Regions from separate parts of the Variovorax boronicumulans genome, predicted to be linked through region 1. Evidence: predicted binding sites of a transcription regulator. Region 1 holds the regulator's gene; the other holds the start of a gene.
What was found. The regulator sigma-54, encoded in region 1, starts transcription at its own class of promoters, with help from an activator protein. The targets are predictions, from matches to a motif close to TGGCANGNAANCTGCTTT.

Region 1 (3,388 bases):
GCGGAACTCAGCTCGTGCAGCTCGGCGCCCAGCGCCAGCATGTCGGCGCGGTAGCGGCGGTAGGCGGTGTGCACCAGCGGCTCGTCGGTGGCGGCGAGCGAGTTGGTGACCACGCTGATCTTCACGTTGCGTCCGCGGATCTCGCGCATCACCTCCAGCCCCGACGCGCCCGGAATCAGGTAGGGCGACACCAGCGTCACCTCGCTGCGCGCGCGGCGCATCTGCTCGACCACGTTGTAGCGCACGCTGTCCACGTCGAGCAGCGGCACGCCGCCGTACGACGCGGTCTTGCCGATCACGCGGTCGGGCGAATCGGCATACGCCTCGGCGGTGGTCCAGATCAGGCCCAGCTTGCCGGCGTCGAGGTCGTCGGCCACCGGGCTGTAGCCGAGCAGGTCGTTGGGCGCGGGCCTGGGCGGCGGCGGCGTGGTGTCGGGGCCGGTGGCGGCGTCGAAGCGGCGCTGCAGCTCCTCGCGCGGCAGGTCGGTGTGCACGACCGCGCCGATCGGGCGCACGTGCGGGCTGTTCCAGTACTGGTCGAACAGCACGCCCAGGCGCGGGATCAGCGCACCCGTGACGAAGGTGTCGAGGTCGATGAAGTTGGGGCCGGTGGTGCGGCGGAAGTACTGGTTGCCGATGTTGCGCCCGCCCGCCACGGCCATCGCGCCGTCGGCGATGAAGAGCTTGTTGTGCATGCGGCGGTTGACGCGGCTGAAGTCGAACAGCGATGCGGTGAAGCGCTTGAGCAGGCTGCCGCGCCCGGCCGGGAACGGGTTGAACAGGCGCAGCTCCACGTTCGGCGTGGCGGCCAGGCCGAGCAGCAGCTCGTCTTCGCCGGACGTGTACAGGTCGTCCATCAACAGGCGCACGCGCACGCCGCGCTGGGCCGCATCGCGCAGGGTGCGCAACAGGTAGCGGCCGGTCTCGTCGTTCTCGATCTGGTAGTACTGCACGTCGAGCGTGCGCTGCGCGCGGCGCGCCAGCTGCAGCCGCGTGTCGAAGGCGAAGTCGCCGCCGGGCATGAGGCGAAAGCCGCTGAGGTCGGGGTCGGGCTGCGAGGCCAGCGCGATCTTGCCGAGCGCGGTGTCGGCCGAGACGGCGATGGCCTTGGTGGGCGGGCGCGGTGCGTCGTCGGGCAAGGTGGCACAGCCGGCGAACAGCGATGCAGCCACGAGGGCGAAGACCCAATGCCCCCAGCGCGACAGCAGGCGACGGGTCATTGTGGGCTTTCTACAGGGCTTTGCGCAGGTTGGCCGGTGCGATGCGCAAGGCTTCGCGGTACTTGGCGACGGTGCGGCGCGCGCACTCGATGCCCTGCTCTTTCAGCATCTCGGAAATCTGGCTGTCGGACAGCGGCTTCTTGATGCTCTCGGAACTCACGAACTGCTTGATCAGCGCGCGCACCGCGGTGCTCGACGCATTGCCACCGGTCTCGGTGCCCAGCGCCGAACCGAAGAAGTACTTGAGCTCGACCGTGCCGAAGGGCGTGGCCATGTACTTGGCGGTGGTCACGCGCGAGATGGTCGACTCGTGCAGGCCCAGCTCGTCGGCGATCTCGCGCAGCACCAGCGGGCGCATGGCCAGCTCGCCGTGCACGAAGTAGCTCTTCTGGCGCTCGACGATGGCGTTGCTCACGCGCAGGATGGTGTCGAAGCGCTGCTGGATGTTCTTGATGAACCAGCGCGCCTCCTGCAGCCGCTGAGACAGCGCCTGGCTGCCTTCGCCCTTGTGTGACTTGAGCGCGCCGGCGTAGATGTCGTGCACGCGCAGGCGCGGCATGACCTCGGGGTTGAGCATGACGCGGAACTTCACGTTCGTGCCGCGCCCGGTCTTGGTGACGATCACGTCGGGGATGACGATGTTGCGTTCGACGTCGACGAAACGGCGCCCCGGCTTGGGTTCGAGCCGCGCAATGACCTGCAGCGCCGAGCGCACCAGGTCTTCGTTGGTGCGCGTGAGCGTGGCCAGGCGCTTGAAGTCGCGCCGCGCGAGCAGCTCCATGGGCTGCTTGCAGATCGCGATGGCGGTCTTGCGGATGAGCGCTTCGGCCTCGGTCTCGTCTTCGCTGGCGAGCGCCTTCAGCTGGATGCTCAGGCATTCGCCGAGATCGCGCGCGCCGACGCCCACCGGCTCCAGGCTCTGCAGCAGGCCCAGCGCCACCTGGAAGTGGTGCACGAGGTCGTCGAACTGGTCGTTGTCGTCGCCCGCCAGGCCCGAGGCCAATGCGGGCAGCGAGTCTTCGAGGTAGCCGTCGTCGTTGAGCGACTCGATCAGGAAGCGCAGCGCGGCGCAGTCGTTTTCATTGAGCCGCAGGCTCAACGCCTGGCGGTGCAGGAAGGACTGCAGCGACTCCTGGCTGCGCGCGAGTTCGGTGGCATCGGCACGCTCGTCGTCGCCCAGGTTGTTCTGGCGCGCGGGCGCATCGCTGCCCCACTCGCTGTCGTCGGGCGCCATGTCGACGGTGCCGTCGCCTTCCCAGTCGGGCTCGCGCTCGGCGATCTCGGCGGCGGGGCCATCGGTGTCGGGGGTCGAGGTGCTGGTGTCACTGGACGTGGAGGAAGTGCTGGCGGCGGACGGCGTGAACTCGGCCTCACCCTCGCCCGCGTCGTCGCGCGGCACCGGCGCGTCGGCCGTGTCCAGCCCGAATTCCTCGCGCGCCGCTTCTTCCGCGGTGCGCTCGAGGAACGGGTTCTCGTCCAGCATCTGCTCCACCTCCTGGCTCAGTTCGAGCGTGGAGAGTTGGAGCAGGCGAATGGACTGCTGCAGCTGTGGCGTCAGCGCCAGATGCTGCGAGACGCGAAGGGACAGCCCTTGCTTCATGGAGACCCGACCCTCCCTTACATGCGGAAGTGCTCGCCCAGGTACACCCTGCGTACCTCGGCGTTGTCGACGATCTCCGAGGGTGTGCCTTGTGCCAGCACGTGCCCGTCGCTGATGATGAACGCGTGATCGCAGATGCCCAGCGTTTCACGCACGTTGTGGTCGGTGATGAGCACGCCGATGCCGCGCTCTTTCAGGAAACTGATGATCCGCTGGATCTCGATCACGGCGATCGGGTCGATGCCGGCGAAGGGCTCGTCCAGCAGGATGAAGCGCGGCTGGGTGGCCAGCGCGCGTGCAATTTCAACGCGGCGGCGCTCGCCGCCCGACAGCGCGAGCGCGGGCGAATCGCGCAGGTGGTCCACGCGCAGGTCGGCCAGCAGGTCGGCCAAGCGCTCTTCGGTGTGCTGCTTGGTCAGCGGCATCATGCGGCCGTTGGCGTCGGGCTCGCGCTGCAGCTCGAGCACGGCACGCACGTTTTCCTCGACCGTGAGCTTGCGGAAGATCGAGGCCTCCTGCGGCAGGTAGCTCAGGCCCATGCGCGCGCGGCGGTGGATGGGCATGTGGG
Region 2 (3,388 bases), on a different contig from region 1:
GTCCTCCAGGCGCGCCAGTGGCGGCATGAAGACGTAGAGCACGCCCGAGGCGCTGCCCTTTTTCTCGGCCGCGGGGCCGTTGGCGCGGCGCGGGTCGCGCACCTCGACGCACAGCGCGGTGCGCGTGACCCAGTGGGCCGATTCGCCGCGCAGCGGTTGGCGCGTGGCCGGTGTAGCCGCATCAGCAGGAGCAGCTGCATCGCCTTTCGCCGCATCGCCGGGGCTTTGCATGCGCAGCGACGCGGCCACCACGGGCGGCGCGCCGAAGGTGTAGGGCACCTCGCCCAGGTCGGCGCCGGCGACCGGGGTGGCGGTGGCATAGCGCGCGCGGTAGTCGGACGCGCTGGGCAATGCGGCGCGCGGCGCGGTCGGATCGCGCTCGATGAGATACGGGTAGTCGCCCTTGCTGGCCCACGGCTGCGAGTCGAGCGGCAGGCGGTAGCCCATGGGCGAGTCGCCCGGGATCAGGAACAGGCGGTCGTCGCGCAGGAACCAGGGGCCGGTCTTCCAGCCGGGGCCGGCGAGCGCGGGCGTGTCGCTGTTGGCGTTGCCGGGCTCGATGGGCAGCATGTAGCCGATCACCGCGTCGAGCTTCTGCGTGAACACGCGGCGCAGGCGCACGCGTTCGAGTTCGTCGTCCAGCTTGGAGTCGAAGGGGTCGACGTTCACCGGCAGGCGGCGTTCGCGCCACAGGTAGTAGTAGGTGTCCTCGTAGCCGGGCTGGATGTAGCGCTCGGTGAGGCCCAGCTTGTGCGCCAGCACGGTGGTGAAGCGGCGCGCGTCCTCGCTCGTGTAGTGCGTGGGAAAGCGCTCGTCGGCGAACAGCTCGGGGTCGTGCCACAGCGTCTGGCCGTCGGCGCGCCAGAAGATCGACAGCGCCCAGCGCGGCAGCTGCTCGCCCGGATACCACTTGCCCTGGCCGAAATGCAGGAAGCCGCCCTGGCCGTACTCGGCGCGCAGCTTGTGCACGAGCTCGGTGGCGTAGCCGCGCTTGGTGGGGCCGAGCGCGTCGGTGTTCCATTCGGGCGCGTCGCGGTCGCTGGTGGCCACGTAGGTGGGCTCGCCGCCCATGGTCAGGCGCACGTCGCCGGCCACAAGGCGCGCATCGACCGTGTCGCCGAGCGCGAGCACCTCGGCCCATTGTTCTTCGGTGTAGGGCTTGGTGACGCGCGGCGATTCGTAGATGCGCGTGACCTTCATCTCGTGGCTGAACTCGACCTCGGACTCGTCGACGCCGCCCTCGATGGGCGCGGCGCTCGACGGCGTGGGCGTGCAGGCCAGCGGGATGTGGCCTTCGCCGGCCAGCAGGCCCGAGGTGGCGTCCAGACCGATCCAGCCGGCGCCCGGCAGGAACACCTCGCACCAGGCGTGCAGGTCGGTGAAGTCGACCGTGGTGCCGCTGGGGCCGTCGAGGGCCTTCACGTCGGGCGTGAGCTGGATCAGGTAGCCCGACACGAAGCGCGCGGCCAGGCCGCAATGGCGCAGCAGTTGCACCAGCAGCCAGCCCGAGTCGCGACACGAGCCGCTGCCGTTGCTCAGCGTTTCTTCCGGCGTCTGCACGCCGGGCTCCATGCGGATGAGGTAGCTGACGTCCTTTTGCACCTGCTGGTTGATGCCGACCAGGAAGTCGATGGTGCGCTGTTCCTTGCGCTCGATCTTGTCGAGGTAGGCCTGCAGCAGCGGCGTGGGCTTCTCGGTGACGAGGTAGGGCGCCAGCTCTTCGGCCTGCGAGGCCGTGTACTTGAAGGGGAAGTTCTCGGCCTGCGGCTCCAGGAAGAAGTCGAAGGGGTTGTAGACCGCCATCTCGACCACGAGGTCGACCGTGACCTTGAACTCGCGCGTCTTCTCGGGGAACACGAGCCGCGCCTGGTAGTTGGCGAACGGGTCCTGCATCCAGTTGACGAAGTGCTCGGCCGGTTCGACCCGCAGCGAGTACGAGATCACATTGCTGCGGCAATGGGGCGCGGGGCGCAGTCGCACGACTTGCGGGCCCAACTGCACCAGGCGGTCGTATGTGTAGTGGGTGACGTGGTGGAGTGCGGCGTGGATGGACATGCGTAGGGGCGTGCAGTGCAGCGAGGTTGCATCGAAAAGATGTCTCTGGTGAGACGCATACTAGCCCAGTTGCCAAGCAATTAACGCGCCATCGAGCGTGGGTTGGGGGAGGGTTTGCATCATGGATTCCGGGGTGTCGGGAGGGCAGTCGCGGCGTGCGTCCGAGGCTGTCGCGGGTGGGTCGGGGGCCTTCGTTGCGCTGGGCGGCACGCTGCTCGGCGCGGCGGTGCAGCTGCGCCAGCCGCTGCTGTGGGCGGCGGGTGTTTACGTCGCGTTGCTGCTCGTGGGGCTCGGCGGCGGATGGCTGTTGTGGCGGTGGCGTGGGCCTCGGCTGCTCGTGCTGATGCTGTCGCTGGCCTGCGGTGCGATGGCCGGCGCGAGCCTGGCTGGATGGCGCGCTACGGCTTACGCGCAAGGGGCGCTGGAGCCGCAGCTCGAAGGACGCGACCTGCGGCTCACGGGCGTGGTCTCGCAGATGCCACAACCCGGCGAGATCGGAACGCGCTTCCGTTTCGACGTGGAGACGGCGCAGTGGGCCGAGGCCCTGCCTGACGCTGCGCCACCGACGGTGCCGTCACGCATCGCGCTCGCCTGGTACGGCGAACACAGCGGCGTATGGGAGCAGCCTGTCGAGCGGCGTGCGTCCGTCGCACGCACCGTGGGCGAGGTGCACGCCGGCCAGCGCTGGCAACTGACCGTGCGCCTGCGCGCGCCACACGGCAACCTCAATCCGCATGGCTTCGACAGCGAGCTGTGGGCGTGGGAGCAGGGCGTGCATGCCCAAGGCCACGTGCGGGCCGGGGCGCGCGACCCCGCGCCGCGCCTGCTGGGTACGACGTGGCTGCACCCGATCGAGCGGGCGCGCGAGGCCGTGCGCGATGCCGTCTTCGCCCGCGTGGACGATCGGCGTCAGGCCGGCGTGATCGCCGCGCTCGTCACCGGCGACCAGGGCGCCATCGACCGCGCCGACTGGGACGTGTTCCGCGCCACCGGCGTGGCGCACCTGATGTCGATCTCGGGCCTGCACATCACCTTGTTCGCGTGGTTCGCAGCGCATGTCGTGGGCGCGCTCTGGCGGCGCAGCAGCCGGCTCATGCTGCGGCTGCCCGCGCAACAGGCCGCGCTCGCCGGCGGCGTGCTGCTGGCCGCGCTCTATGCGCTCTTCAGCGGCTGGGGCGTGCCCTCCCAGCGCACGGTCTGGATGCTCGCGGCCGTGGCGCTGCTGCGCCTGACCGGCCGGCGCTGGCCATGGCCGCACGTCTGGCTGCTGACGGCGACGGTCGTGGTGGCCGCCGATCCGTGGGCGCTGCTGCAAGCCGGCTTCTGGCTCAGC

Region 2: the regulator sigma-54 is predicted to act here: its motif matches at 2,129-2,146, upstream of VHAB30_RS14400 (transglutaminase family protein).

The regions. Positions count from the first base shown of each region.
Region 1 covers NZ_BKDH01000003.1:121,738-125,125, forward strand. The annotation lists gene VHAB30_RS23270 (phospholipase D family protein) at 1-1,220, opposite strand, end outside; gene rpoN (RNA polymerase factor sigma-54) at 1,231-2,820, opposite strand; gene lptB (LPS export ABC transporter ATP-binding protein) at 2,838-3,388, opposite strand, start outside.
Region 2 covers NZ_BKDH01000001.1:3,141,432-3,144,819, reverse strand. The annotation lists gene VHAB30_RS14400 (transglutaminase family protein) at 1-2,055, opposite strand, end outside; gene VHAB30_RS14395 (DNA internalization-related competence protein ComEC/Rec2) at 2,177-3,388, shown strand, end outside.